Regions from separate parts of the Aliamphritea ceti genome, predicted to be linked through region 1. Evidence: predicted binding sites of a transcription regulator. Region 1 holds the regulator's gene; each other region holds the start of a gene.

Region 1 (3,788 bases):
GCATCAGGGTTACTCGCATCCGCTGACATAGGCGGAATATATAGTTCAGCAGCATTATAATGATCAAAAGGACTTAACAAACTGTGACTTGGCGTATCCGCAGGCAACCCAAGATCATCAAGCACTCTGTCAAAGCGTCCCAGTGCAGTTAACGTCGCAGAGGTAACCACCGCGGCAAAGCAATTTTGCCATAAATGCTGCTGGAGCATATTTGCAGCAGAAACAGGTGCGCTGTGAAACTCGTAGTCCTGACCTATCCCGGATTCAACTAAATTAACCCAGCGTGCTGTCGGGCTTTCTTTTAAATCTTCCGCACGGAAAAAGCTTTTTGACAGCCCTGCAATGGACTGAAACCTCGAAACCATAAGACCAAGCCGCGGATACCACTGCTCTGCCATTTGCTTGTCAATATCGCCTACTTCACCATCCAGAGCTTCTCTGAACAAATCCAGTAACATTTCATGCCTGGTTAATAAGCGAGCAGCTAAATGCTCGGCATCTTTAAATATCTGACGGAACTCTTCAGGTACATGGCCGCCTGCAAACCGGTATCGATCCAATATACGGCCATTATCCGTATTAACCATTAACGGTTTAACCAGCTCATTAATCTGCTCAAGAAGAATCTTTAAATCTTCACCGGGTCGCAGTGTCTGCTCTACATACTGTGACATCAATCCGGGATGCCCCAACTGATCGAGCATCTGAGCATGTTGCTTAGGCAATGTATTAAGCCATCGGGACGACGACTTTATACGCAAACTGTAAGCAAAGTGATTACTGGCCTTCGGTGCCAGATGGTGGCCTTCATCAAAAATATAAATAGCCTCACCAGGCTCAGGCAAAATAGCACCACCGCCCAGTGACAAATCAGCCAAAACAATATCATGATTGGCAATAACACATTCAACCTGATCAAGATCCCGGCGGGCCTTAAAAAAGCTACACGCACTAAAATTACTGCAACGCCGGTTCGTACATTGCAAATGATCGCTGGTCAGAGGCCCCCAGCGAGAATCTTCAACCTCTTCCGTCAGATTGTCACGGTCACCGTCCCAGCGTCCTGACGCATATTCATTCAACAAATGCTTATAAAAGGTTTCGGTTTCGGCATCAAGCCGCATGGCCTGCTCGTCTTCATATAATGCAATCTGACCAGTAGAGCTGCTTGAATCAAGATGCTGTTCGACCTTATTGATACAAAGATACCGCCCGCGGCCTTTAGCAAGCGTAAAGCTCATTGGCAATTCAGTATGCTCAAGCACATCTGGCAAATCTTTATGTAACAGCTGTTCCTGCAAGGCAACCGTTGCCGTAGAAAGAATAATTTTCTTTTTAAGAGCTTTAGCAACCGGGATCGCAGCTAGCAAATAACCAATTGTTTTGCCTGTACCGGTTCCTGCCTCAACAACACATACATGGTTTTCACCCAGACGCTGTGCTTTATCATCCACGGGAATATTGCCAATTACTTTGGCAACTTCAGCAATCATTCGTTTCTGGCTGGAACGCGCTTTTAAACCACGGCTAGTCAAAAACTTGCTGTAAGCAGTCTGAATTTGTTTTTTTAGGTCGTCGGTCAGCACTTAAAGAAACCCGTCTGTAGTAGTGGCGGCCATTCTATCAATAACACTGGATATATAAACATAAAAAATGTTTACAAAAGCAAAATACTGTATATAGTTACAGCTACTGGATAAAAACACAGAGATCATCATGAAACTTACACAACGACAAACCGATGTTCTTGATTGTATAAAGCACTGCATTGCAACCACAGGCTACCCGCCTACCCGTGCTGACATCGCTCGCGAGCTGGGCTTTAAGTCAGCCAATGCAGCAGAGGAGCACCTTAAAGCGCTGGCACGTAAAGGCGCAATTGAAATGATACCCGGCACCTCACGTGGTATTCGCATACCTGAGTTGGAAAAAGAAGAATCAGGTTTACCTGTTGTTGGTCAGGTTGCTGCTGGTAACCCAATCCTGGCTCAGCAGCATGTAGAAGAGCGCTGCACGATTGCTGCCGACTTCTTTCACCCTCCGGCTGATTACCTGTTACGGGTACGTGGCACAAGCATGAAAAATGTTGGCATCATGGACGGAGACTTACTGGCCGTTCATCAGTGCAAACAAGCCAAAAATGGCGAAATAGTTGTAGCGCGTATTGAAGATGACGTCACTGTTAAACGTTTTAAAAAAGACGGCAACTTAGTTTATCTGATTGCAGAGAACGAAGAGTTCGAACCTATTGTGATCAACCTGGAAGAACAGGAATTATCTATTGAAGGCCTAGGTGTAGGCGTGATTAGAAGAGGATAACGACATGATGCAGGCAGAACTGGTAACCCAATCTCATCAGAACGCGAATATTCCCCTTATTCGCCCTTCTGAAAACGTGTTAACGGCAAAGGCAGAACAACCTATGCCGGCGCTGGCTGGTAAAATTACTGAAATTGTTATGCATAACAACGATTTTGATCAGTTAACCATGTTACTACCCCTGCTTGCTCAACTTAGTCGTGATGACCGCTGGTTTGCATGGATTGCACCGCCAAGCAGCCTGCCTAAAGCGCTGTTGACAGCAGCAGGTATCGACCTGAATAAGATAATGCTACTGCAACCTGACGCGAGTCACAGCACCTATGACCTTGCTCACCAGGCTTTAAAAGCCGGTACATGCCACGCTGTTATCACCTGGCCTGGTATGTTGAGTAACGAACAACTGTCCGGCCTGGAAAACGCAGCTGAGCGCGGCGCTAGCCACGGCATTGTTATTCGTGACCGAATGGCTGCATAAAGCGCCCTCTGATTATAAAAAAGCGCCTGATGGCGCTTTTTTTAATTCTATATTTTCATTAATGCAAAACCGGTGGCTTTTCATCTTCCACCTTTTGTAGCGCCTCTGCTTCCGCAGTTTTATTTTGCATCTCAGCAGCCATATGAATGCCAGCACTTAACATAACTTTAGCCACATCCAGATGCTGATCCTGTAAACGCTTCTTCATGTCATCAGAAAAACTCACCTTCATTACAGGCACATCATCAGATTCCATCTCTCGCAGCACTATCTCGCCGCTTTCAAGCTCAACAATTTCAAGAAACAACTCAGCCATCTAAATAACTCTGTAAATTTAAAAAAGAAACTACCATTCCTGAGACATCGTACGTAATCGCTGTACTGTCGAAGCCAAAGACTGATGCCAAAACCTTAACTCAGATAGCTTATCATCATTTTCGGAAAGCATAGTCACGCTAATCTCGGAATGCTGAACAGCGCCAGATGAGCCAACATCAGCTCCTGCTACTCCAAGCTGTTTATATGCAGCTTGCAGGCCTGCTAACCAGGAAACACTTTCACTCTCACCCGTCCCTTCAAGCAAAGCTAACTCCTTAAGCTCAGGCGATACTGAGCCGGTTTCACAATCACCAACCAACACGGAAGCACTCTGAGCCTCTGCCAAAACTAAGCCCCGATTATCGGTTTCTATTAGCTCAGACAAAAATGCCTGATATGCAAAGTTTAAGTGAAACACAACTGACTCATACTGCGCTTGCATTGCAGGCTCAGAATCTCCGTCAATAAGCGAAGCGTACTGCTGCAACTGCAACTTACTAAAAAAGATACGCTGATTAGTCAGACTTAATCCAGACAAAGACATACTGACACCTACTTAAGAAGGGATATAAACAAGCTACAAAATGGCCGCCAAAGACTCGACGACCATCCATCATAAGTGTAGACGCTTACTTCTTAGCTTTCGCTTTTGGCTTAGCTTTCGCTTTTGCGG
Region 2 (3,788 bases), 930 kb from region 1:
CTCAGTAACGATCTGTTCTAGCTTAACGCCATGCAGCGGATTGTTTGGTTGCTGATCCATAAAATTCCGGTCGACTCATTAATTTCTGGCGCAATTATACGGCCTCTCAGTCGCGACCGATACTTAATTAGCCACAATCATTAATCCGGATTTCACAACGAAGCTAGCCGTCAGAACGGACCTACATAACAACTGAGCAAGCAGCAAACACTCTAAATGCTGTTCTAACTAAAGCATGTCAGATAACTTCCGTTCCAGGTCTTACCGAGCGTTTTCTTCCGCATTTGAGCTGGGTTACAATGCCCAGCCTGAACATCAACCTTCACTGATCAGTTGTCACTCAATCTATGAATTTCGATACGCTGCAAAATAATTTTTTCCGCCTTCGTAACAACCGCCTGTTTGAATGGTTTGTTGTCGGCATTATCATCTTCTCAGCGCTGGTAATTGGCGCCAAGACTTACGACATCCCACCCCAGCTGCTAATACTGACAAGCTGGATGGATACCGGCATTACATTCTTCTTCCTCATAGAGATAACAATACGTTTCCTTGGCGAACCGAATAAACGCAGCTTCTTCAAGAACCCCTGGAACCTCTTCGACACCCTGATTGTTGTAGTCAGCCTGATACCTATTCAAGACAGCGAAATGGCCCTGATCGGCCGCTTAATCCGTATCTTCCGGGTATTACGGATGGTATCGATTATTCCTGAGCTACGCTTATTGCTGAACTCACTGATCAAGGCGTTGCCACAACTTGGCTATGTCATTCTGCTGATGTTTATCATCTTTTACATTTATGCGGCGGTTGGAGCATCTTTCTTTGCCCACATAAATGAAACCCTGTGGGGCGACATATCCATTGCCATGCTAACCCTCTTCCGGGTAATGACTTTTGAAGACTGGACAGATGTCATGTATGAAACCATGGCGGTGTACTCCTTTAGCTGGGCCTACTATCTGAGCTTTATCTTCTTAACCACTTTTGCCTTCCTGAACATGGTTATTGGTATTGTTGTAAACGTCATGGAAGCCGAACACGCTGAAGTACGTAAAGAACAGGAACTTGCCGATGGCGTACCAACCATTGAAGACCTGCATAAAGAAATTATCGAACTCAAAACCCTGATCAGAGAGCAGCATACGCACCGCGAAAACTAATCACGATGCACCCCGTTGCAGATATAAAAAAAGCCTCATTATGAGGCTTTTTTTATACATTAATTCAGCATTACGGGCGCATGGTTTTGCCCTGAGAGCTGATCTTCACCAGATCAGAGAAACCGGCGCCTGTGTGCTGCTGATAGATATCATCAAGACTACCATCCGCATGCATGGCACCGACAGCGGCATCCAGACGACGCATCTTATCCCGCTGACCTACGTTAAAAGATGGATACATAGGCTGAGTACTGAATACCGGCAGCATAGGCTTAAGATCCAGACTGTGATCACGGATTGCCTGCTGCATAACCACGACATCAGCAAACACCAGATCCAGACGATCTTTCATAATCATCTTCCCAGCCACTTCTTCACTGGGCACCCATTCAATAACAGGAAAACCAGCATTCAGAATTTTGGTGGAATACTGGAAGCCCTGCATCAGCGCCAGACGCTTATCGACCAGCTTACCAACATACTCGTAAGGCCCATAATCGTCCCCGTTACGTAACCAGAACGCCTGCACATACAAAGCATTGGGGTGGTCACCATGGATCAGACCGGGACGCTCAACCGCATCCAGAGCAAAATCATATTCGCCCCGCTGCACCATTACGATACAACGTTGCCAGGGTAAATTACGGAAGCTGATATCGAATCCGGCCCGTTCTGCTGCAGCCTGCATTACATCGACGGTAATACCGCCAGGCTGACCATCAATCATCCGTGTATAAGGTGGCCACTCAACAAAGCAAGCTCTCAGCTTCTCTGCTGCAGAGACTTGCGTGGCACTAAACAGAACAACGACCAGAACTGCACGAATCAGACAGTCGAAAAGTGTGCGCATATAACGTTTCCTTTTGGCTATCAGAGTGAATCTGTCACTGTTTCGCCCAGTATATAGCAGCCACCGTACCCCTGACATACTGTATTTATATACGACTGCCCAGATCGGGGTGAATGGAATATCTTAAGTCGTTTTGTGACACATAACTTGCCCATACAAAGCCGCACACCTATACTGTATATATTTACAGTATAAATATATTACACTCATGAAATGCCAATTTATTGCCCGCTATCAGATGCCTTCAAATACCACTGTTTGCATTCCACTGTTTGGCGAAACAGTTCCTGCAGGTTTTCCTTCACCGGCACAGGACTATGTAGAACGTAGCCTGGACCTGAATGAGCTTTGTATTCAGCATCCTGCAGCGACCTACTTTGTTCGTGCTCAGGGCGATTCCATGCAAGGCGCGGGCATTTTTGACGGCGATATTCTGGTCGTAGACCGTTCACTCAAAGCCCGCCATGAAGACATTGTCATCGCCTGTCTGGACAACGAATTCACCGTTAAGCAACTGCAAACTCGCCCCCGCATGCGCTTAGCCCCAATGAACCGACAGTTTCCCGTCATCGAGATACAAGAAGAATCAACACTGGAGATTTTCGGCGTCGTCAGCACTGTTATTCATCAGTTGCGCAGGTAACAACTATGTCGACACCCTGCTTTGCCCTGGTGGACTGTAATAACTTCTATGCCAGCTGTGAACGCCTGTTCCGCCCGGACCTGCGCAACAGACCAATAGTTGTACTCTCCAATAACGATGGCTGTATTGTTGCCCGTAGCTCTGAAGCTAAAGCACTGGGAATTACAATGGCAGTACCTTTATTTCAGGTACAGGAAATCCTTGACCGGGAACAGGTCACTGTTTTTTCATCCAACTACGCACTTTATGGCGACATCTCTGCCCGCGTCATGAGCCTGCTGGAACAACTGGCACCGGCCACAGAAGTGTATTCAATTGATGAAGCCTTTCTGGATTTTACCGGCATTAAAGCCAACCAGTCACTCGACGCACTGGGCAGCCAAATTAAACAACAGATAGCCGACTGGGTAGGTATTCCGGTATGTGTAGGTATAGCCCCGACCAAGACACTCGCCAAGCTGGCTAATCATGCCGCCAAAGCATATCCAAAAACCAATGGCGTTGTTGATCTCACAGACCCGGCCCGGCAACAGCGATTATTGCGCCTGCTACCGGCAGACGAAGTATGGGGCGTTGGTCGTCGAACTTACAGACGTTTGCAAACACTCAATATTCATACAGCCTGGCAGCTGGCATGCTGCAACACCGCGTGGATACGCAAAGAATTTTCCGTCACTCTGGAACGCACAGTCCGGGAGCTTCAGGGACAAAGCTGCTTTGATCTGGAAGACCAGCCACCACCACGGCAACAGATTCTCTGCAGCCGTAGCTTCGCAAAGCGCATAACAGAATATTCACCCATGCATGCAGCCATTTGTCAGTACACAGCCAGAGCAGCAGAAAAACTACGCGAACAGGATGCTACAGCGCGGCTAATCAGCATTTTCATCCGCACCAGCCCGCACAGCCATAACAGCGAGTATTACAGCCCCTCTGCCAGTCACCGCTTAAGCGTTCCCAGCAATGACACCCGCATACTGGTTGCAGCTGCCATCAAATTACTGAATAACATCTGGCAGGAAGGCCACAGATTTATTAAGGCAGGCATCATTCTCACCGACCTGTACACCGCTGGAAGTTTTCAACCAACCCTGTTTGACCAACCTGACCGGCGCAACAGTAAAGCACTCAT
Region 3 (3,788 bases), 130 kb from region 1:
TGCCAGCAGACGTTATGGTGTCTACCGATATCGGTAACATCAACTCTGTAGCTAACAGCTACCTGCGTTTCGAGCGTCCACGTTCTTTCTTCGCACCAATGTCTTTCGGTAACTGTGGTTACGCACTGCCTACTATCATGGGTGCTAAAGTTGCTGCTCCTGAGCGTCCAGCTGTATCTTACGCTGGTGACGGCGCATGGGGCATGTCTATGATGGAAATCATGACTTGTGTACGTGAAGATATCCCTGTTACTGCTGTTGTATTCCACAACCGTCAGTGGGGTGCAGAGAAGAAGAACCAGGTTGAATTCTACAACCGTCGTTTCGTAGCTGGTGAGCTGGAAAACCAGAGCTTTGCGGGCATCGCTAAAGCAATGGGTTCTGAAGGCGTTGTTGTAGACAAGCTGGAAGACGTAGGTCCTGCTCTGAAAGAAGCTATCCGTAAGCAGATGGAAGAGCGTATCACTACAGTAATCGAAGTTATGTGTACTCGTGAACTGGGTGATCCGTTCCGCCGTGACGCACTGGCTAAGCCAACTCGTCACCTGGACAAGTACAAAGACTTCGTATAAGTCTTAGTCCTTATCGACAGCAAACCGAAGGCCTTTGGCCTTCGGTTTTTTTATCTGGGCTGTCTGATTTAATTGCAGTTTAAAAACTGTGCAGACTTCTGTGGATAGCTTACCGTGAGGTGATTTATTCACAGCAGTTTTTCATTAAGAATATGCGCGGATACCGTAGTTGCGGACGTCGGCGAGAAGGAGTTTTTATATGACCGCATTAGAGAAAATTTTCCAGCGAGCGAGTGCCGATCCCCGTTCTATTGTACTGGCAGAAGGTAATGACCCACGTATTCTTGAGGCGGCAGTAAGTGCAACAGCGCAGGGCATTGCAGATGTAACTGTGCTGGGTGATGTGGAAGAGGTTAAGGCGCTGGCTGTCGCGAATAATCTGGATCTTACATCGATTGCTGTTCTAGACCCGAAGGCTTCTGATGCTGCTGGCCGTTATGCTGATGCGTTGTTTGAAAAACGTAAAGCCAAAGGTATGACAGAAGAGAAGGCTGCTGAATTGATTCAGGATCCTCTTTACTATGCACAGATGATGGTACACCTGGGCGATGCTGACGGCTCTGTTGCCGGCGCTGTTTACACTACTGGTGATGTGGTTCGCGGTGCGATTCAGATTATTGGTATGTCTGAAAGCAGCTCTATGGTTTCTAGCTTCTTCCTGATGATGATGTCGCAGCCGCATCACGATATTCAGGGTGGCATTGTTTTCTCTGATTGTGGATTGGTAATTGATCCGGATGCACAGCAGCTTTCACAGATCGCGATGTCTGCTGCGGCAAGTGCTCAGACAATGCTGGGTGAAGAGCCTCGAGTGGCTATGCTGTCATTTTCTACTCATGGTAGCGCCAAGCACCCTGCAGTGGATAAAGTTGCTGAGGCGACTCGCCTGGTACGTGAGCAAATGCCAGAACTGAAGCTGGACGGTGAAGTACAGTTTGATGCCGCAATTGTCCCGGCGATTGCAGAACGTAAAGTAAAAGATTCACAGGTAAACGGTCAGGCTAACGTACTGGTGTTTCCTAACCTTGAGGCTGGCAATATTGGCTATAAGATTGCAGAGCGTATTGGTAAAGCAGAAGCTATCGGACCTGTTTTGCAGGGCCTGAAAAAGCCAGCTAATGACTTATCCCGTGGCTGCAGTGCGAAAGATGTCGTTAACGTAATTGCGATTACGGTGCTGCAGGCACAAAATCTGTAACAATTATATTGCTAAAAACTTGCCTGAAAACGCCACGACAGGAATGCACCTGTCGTGGCGTTTTTGTATTAGCGCTTTAAAACAAGCGCCATCCTGCTTTGACCTTAGATTGAAAATAATTTACCGATTTGTTCTGAAAGCCAGTTTTTAATTATTATAACTAATTGTTTTTGTTGAATTTATTTTGATTTATTTCTGGTTCTAAATTTTCAAAAAATTTGGCCCTAACTTAAAGCCTGAAACACGTTTCTAATAGCTTCATCCTGAGTCGTAGTTTGGCAATTGTTGATTTGACTTTAAGTTGAAAGCTTCAGACATGACTGGTCGAAAACAATAACAAAGGGGGTCGCAATGGCTTTACAGAAATATGGTTTCATCGTTAAAAGTGCAGGCTTGGATATGTTCAAGCATCAGGGGCATCTGGCGAGTGATAACTTTAATATGTCGATGGCTGGCGTACAGGACGCTGGACAGGCCTGCTTTGTAGCACAAGAGATGCTTACCAAGGGTGTGCAGCTGATCGAATTGTGTGGTGCTTTCTCTGGCGAGGAAGCTCAGCAGATTCGTGATGCAATTGAAGATCGGATTCCGGTTGGTTACGTTCAGTACACAGAAGAAGAACGCGAACGCTTAACGCGCGAGCTGAGTTAAGTCAGAGTCCGGGCGCGGTTAAAAGTTAAAGCGTGAGGGCTGGCAGGCTACTGTATTAATAAAAGGATTTATTACTAAGCGTTATTCTAACTGCCAGTGCTTTAATTCGGCTACCGTATCCGGGCGCAATCATCATGGGTGCCCATATGAAGATCATACTTGCAGATCGCTCGCCGCTGTTTCGTTTAGGTTTAAGTCTTGCTCTGGAGCAGGCTGGAATCATTGTTGATACGTTTGAAGTAAACAGTCTCGAACAGATGACCGGCCGTTTAAACAAAATTAACGGTACTGTAGTAGTTGTCGTTGATGCTCTGTTACCAGGGTTAGAAAGTCTTAGTCAGTTAAAAATTGCTGCTGGCAATGCTGATGTGCGTTTTCTGATCATGACAAATAATCTGGATATCGTTATATCCCGCTGGGCTATTTTGAATGGCTTTCACGGTGTGATTGCTAAAACTTCAGGCATGGAAGAATATGGCAATGCAATCCGTAACGTCCTGGAAGGCCATATCTGGCGCTATGACGAAACCGCAGATCCTGATCAGTTGAGCGGACAGCAAACGCGTATTGGCTATGCTCTGCGTCGGCTTTCTGAGCAGGAGAATAATGTTCTGAGCTTGGTGCGCTGTGGTTTAAGGAATAAACAAATAGCACATCAAATGTCACTCACAGAGCACACAATTAAGTCTCATATGTCGAACATTCTTCGTAAGCTTGAGATTGAAAACCGGACGCAGCTGGTTATTGCTGTGCAGAAGATAGATATTAATCAGACACGTTTATTAACGGCCTGAAAGAGCCGTTTTTAAAACACAGCTCCTCTTTATGTTACATCAGTTGGGTAAAGAGGGAGCTGATTTCAGCTTATCCCAGATAGATTTCATTTCTTAGTAAATAAGCATCATGTTTTACCCGGTCAAACTCAGTATCAGTCAGGCTGATTGGACAGTGGGTATCTCTGCTGTTGAGTAGCAGGCTTCGGGTGTTCTTGCGTGAGGCGATTACAGTAATTTTGTGTTGTTGTACTGCTTGGGATGTTTGCTTGTGATACATGCTCAGATTCCCCTTTGTCTATGTTTCTTTGTTTGTCACAAATGCTTAACACAGCTGAAGCACTGATACAGCATAGACGGTATTCATGACTTTTCTATGACAGTTTTGTGCTTACTTATAACTTCTGGTTTTTTGGGGACGTGCATTAAAGCGAGGGGTGTTGTCAGATGTATTTACCCGTCAGCTATTGCTGGGAATCCTATAACGGACAGTTCTGATGTCAGGTGAAGTCTCGACTGGCTGCTTTTGAAAGTTAAATTAGCTGCCTGGAAGGAAGGGGAGGGAGGGCTCAACAGCAAATACCTGAGCCCTGA
Region 4 (3,788 bases), 1.3 Mb from region 1:
CAGGTCGAAATCTTCACCACCTAGGAACGTATCACCGTTAGTAGCCAGTACTTCGAATTGGTGCTCGCCGTCTACTTCAGCAATTTCGATAACAGAGATATCGAAAGTACCGCCACCCAGATCGTATACAGCGATAGTCTTATCGCCTTTAGACTTGTCCATACCGTAAGCCAGTGCCGCAGCAGTTGGCTCGTTGATAATACGCTTAACTTCCAGACCAGCGATCTTACCGGCATCTTTAGTTGCCTGACGCTGCGCATCGTTGAAGTAAGCCGGAACAGTAATTACTGCTGCATCAACAGTTTCACCCAGGTAGTCTTCAGCAGTCTTCTTCATCTTCTTCAGAATTTCTGCAGATACCTGTGGAGCAGCCATTTTATTGTCATTTACCTGAACCCAGGCATCGCCGTTATCAGCTTCAACAATTTTGTATGGCACCATGCTGATGTCTTTCTGAACAACAGAATCTTTAAAACGACGGCCAATCAGACGCTTAATAGCAAACAGTGTATTAATCGGGTTAGTTACTGCCTGACGCTTTGCAGGTTGGCCAACCAGAGTCTCACCTTCACCTGTGTAAGCGATGATGGAAGGAGTGGTGCGATCGCCTTCGGCATTCTCAATAACTTTAGTGTTTTCACCGTCCAGTACTGCAACGCATGAGTTAGTGGTACCTAAATCGATCCCGATGATTTTACCCATTGTAAAACTCCAATCTTTCTGTGCCCGGTATGACGGACGAAAATTCTGTAATAAAGCCTTGCTTGCTATATATGTCCGGTTTTCATGCTTTCAAGCCAAAACCGGATCTTTTTTACGGCTTTTATGCGTTTTTCTGCGATAAACTGTCACAGAAGGCCATTTTTATCCCTTGGACACGACAACCATAGCCGGACGAATCAAGCGACCATGCAAGGTGTAACCTTTCTGCATAACCGCCATAACATTATTCGCAGGCACTTCAGGGTTTGGCACCATAGACATTGCCTGATGCAGTTCAGGATTAAAGCTTTCACCCATTGGGTTAATCTGCTCAACTTTGAACTTTTCTAGACCGGCAACAAACATGTTCAGTGTCATCTCGACACCTTCACGCAGTACTTTCACCGCCTCTTCATCAGACTGGCTTGCTTCAATTGCACGCTCCAGGCTATCCAGAACAGGCAACAATTCATTACTGAATTTCTCCAGTGCGAACTTATGCGCTTTCTCAACATCCATTTCAGCCCGACGGCGAATATTCTGCATTTCAGCCTGAGTACGTAACTCCTGATCTTTCAGCGCAGCAACCTGAGTTTCCAGAGTTGTTACGGATGCTTGTAAGGCAGCCACATCCAGCTCACCTTCAGCAGCAGTGTTCAGTAACTCTTCTTCATCCGCCAGAACACCTTCTACGGTTTCAAGAATTTCTTCAGCGCCTTCTTGCGCCGCATCAGCCTGAACTTTATCTTCACCTGCCATCTGTTTCTCCAAGATATTTCTGTCTGCAACAGCCTGTCGACCACTGCTTCACAAAAGGAATCTTTACACCCGCACAGCTTAGTAACGGGGTAAATAACGTTGCAGACATATATGGGGCTGTGCCGGCAAGATTCAAGTAAAAAGACATATTTTTTTAACACCTGACGAGAAAACATATTGCGTCTGATAAGGGAATGGCTTATAAATTAAAAAACACTGTATAAAAACACAGCTCATACAGTGATACGTCACTCAACCTCTCCGTTGAACATACGTCATTTATACCAGGTTGGCCGACGTCAATACGCGATACAGCAGTACGTAAAAATAAGCGCACTTTTTCCTGAGGCCAGAAGAATGCTGACACAGTTAAACATTCGTAATTACGCCATTGTTGAACAGCTCGATTTAGAACTTCACAACGGCATGACCGTTGTGAGCGGAGAGACTGGTGCCGGCAAGTCAATTATGCTCGATGCTCTGGGGCTCGCCTTAGGCAAACGCGCCGACAGCGGCACCGTCCGCAACGGTGCAGAACGGGCAGAAATCACTGCTGACTTCGATATTAGTCAAATTCCAACCGCCAGAGACTGGCTAATTGTGCAGGAGCTGAATCAGGATGATCAGTGCATTCTTCGTCGCGTTGTTACCGCAGAAGGCCGTTCACGGTGTTATATAAATGGCACCGCCTGTCCAATCGCTAAAGTACGTCAGTTGGGCGAATATTTAATTGAAATTCATGGTCAACACGAACATCAGCGCCTGCTTAAAAAAGATCATCACCGACACTTACTGGATGCTTTCTCAGGCGAAACCCGCCTGGTTAAACAAACCCGTCAGCAATACAAGCAATGGCGCTTGCTTGATCAGAAACACAAAACACTTTCGCAACAAAACGAAGAACAGGCAGCCCGAGTCCAGTTACTTAGTTATCAGGTTGAAGAGCTTGAAACACTGCAAATTCAAAGCGGTGAATTTGAATCCCTCGTCAGTGAACAGCAAACGCTGGCCAACGCAGGTGAAATTATCCAAACAGGTCAGCAACTGCTACAAATAACTCAGGACGGCGAAGGCGGTAACTGCCTTAACTTATTGAACCAGTGCCAGCATCTGCTCAGCAATATGAAAGCGCAATCACCTTCGATTCGTCAGACAATGGAAATGCTGACCAGTGCACAAATTCAGATAGAAGAAGCCAGCCAGGAGATGAATCAATATCTCGGCCGGGTTGAATTAAACCCAGAACGCCAGCTTATTGTCGAAGATCGCCTCAGCAGTCTGTTCGACCTCGCACGCAAACACCGTATTGCACCTGAAGAACTGAGCGATCATTTAAGCGCACTACAAGCTGAGTTGGCAGATCTGTCAATGTCTGATCAGGAGCTCGATGCCCTTGAACAGCAAGCACAGTTAGCACAGGAAGGTTACTATCAACTTGCTGAGCGTCTCAGTGAAGTCCGTGAGCGTACTGCCCGCAAACTGAACAAACAGGTTAATAAGCAGCTACATGATCTCGGTATGCCTGCCGCTAATCTTGACGTACAACTCACCGCTTATGAAAAAGGTCAGTTAAATCCAAACGGGCTAGAAGAAATAGAATTTCTGATTTCAACAAACAAAGGCCAACCAGCACGATCACTGCATAAAATTGCATCCGGTGGTGAACTGTCACGTATCAGTTTGGCAATTCAGGTAATCACAGCACAATCAGCCAGTACACCTTCGCTGATATTTGATGAAGTAGATGTTGGCATAGGCGGCGCCATCGCCGAAGTGGTAGGACGATTGTTACGCCAGCTTGGCGGACATAGTCAGGTATTGTGTGTCACACACCAGCCACAAGTTGCATCTCAGGGGCATCAGCACCTGTTTGTCAGCAAGCGAGCCGGCAAGAAGCACACTCACACACAGATCAATATGCTAAGTTCCGATGAGAGAGTTGAAGAAGTTGCACGTATGCTTGGTGGTATTGATGTTACCAATACTTCACGTGAACACGCCAAAGAAATGCTCAGTATTACCCGCCCTCACTAAGAATTGTAAACAGACAATAAAAAACCGGCCAGAGCCGGTTTTTTTTACATCTGAGAAAGCTTACTTAGCTTCGCAGCCTTCTTTACATACACCATACAGGTACAAGGTACGGTCAGTAACAGTGAAGCCTAAGCCTTCAGCAATCTCATCCTGGCGCTTAGTCAGGTTGGTATCAGTAAATTCACGTACTTTGCCACATTTTACGCAAACAATATGATCGTGCTGCTCGTCCTTGCTCAATTCGAAAACGGAATGACCGCCTTCAAAATGATGACGGCTTACCAGACCTGCAG

What was found. Region 1 encodes LexA, which represses DNA repair genes until DNA is damaged. Its sites were predicted from a motif close to TACTGTNTANNTANACAGTA; they were not measured.
Region 2: the regulator LexA is predicted to act here: its motif matches at 2,186-2,205, upstream of umuD (translesion error-prone DNA polymerase V autoproteolytic subunit).
Region 3: the regulator LexA is predicted to act here: its motif matches at 2,470-2,489, upstream of OCU49_RS08250 (LuxR family transcriptional regulator).
Region 4: the regulator LexA is predicted to act here: its motif matches at 1,676-1,695, upstream of recN (DNA repair protein RecN).

Annotation. Positions count from the first base shown of each region.
Region 1 is NZ_AP025282.1:1,936,595-1,940,382, reverse strand. It holds gene dinG (ATP-dependent DNA helicase DinG) at 1-1,586, opposite strand, end outside; gene lexA (transcriptional repressor LexA) at 1,717-2,319, shown strand; gene OCU49_RS08870 (cell division inhibitor SulA) at 2,324-2,797, shown strand; gene OCU49_RS08865 (hypothetical protein) at 2,856-3,113, opposite strand; gene OCU49_RS08860 (DUF6586 family protein) at 3,144-3,659, opposite strand; gene topA (type I DNA topoisomerase) at 3,745-3,788, opposite strand, start outside.
Region 2 is NZ_AP025282.1:2,867,720-2,871,507, forward strand. It holds gene OCU49_RS13210 (VF530 family protein) at 1-60, opposite strand, end outside; gene OCU49_RS13215 (ion transporter) at 348-1,163, shown strand; gene OCU49_RS13220 (substrate-binding periplasmic protein) at 1,234-2,013, opposite strand; gene umuD (translesion error-prone DNA polymerase V autoproteolytic subunit) at 2,222-2,656, shown strand; gene umuC (translesion error-prone DNA polymerase V subunit UmuC) at 2,662-3,788, shown strand, end outside.
Region 3 is NZ_AP025282.1:1,803,988-1,807,775, forward strand. It holds gene xsc (sulfoacetaldehyde acetyltransferase) at 1-572, shown strand, start outside; gene pta (phosphate acetyltransferase) at 772-1,770, shown strand; gene OCU49_RS08245 (DUF6506 family protein) at 2,122-2,421, shown strand; gene OCU49_RS08250 (LuxR family transcriptional regulator) at 2,568-3,215, shown strand; gene OCU49_RS08255 (hypothetical protein) at 3,286-3,474, opposite strand.
Region 4 is NZ_AP025282.1:618,584-622,371, reverse strand. It holds gene dnaK (molecular chaperone DnaK) at 1-702, opposite strand, end outside; gene grpE (nucleotide exchange factor GrpE) at 865-1,461, opposite strand; gene recN (DNA repair protein RecN) at 1,819-3,495, shown strand; gene fur (ferric iron uptake transcriptional regulator) at 3,556-3,788, opposite strand, start outside.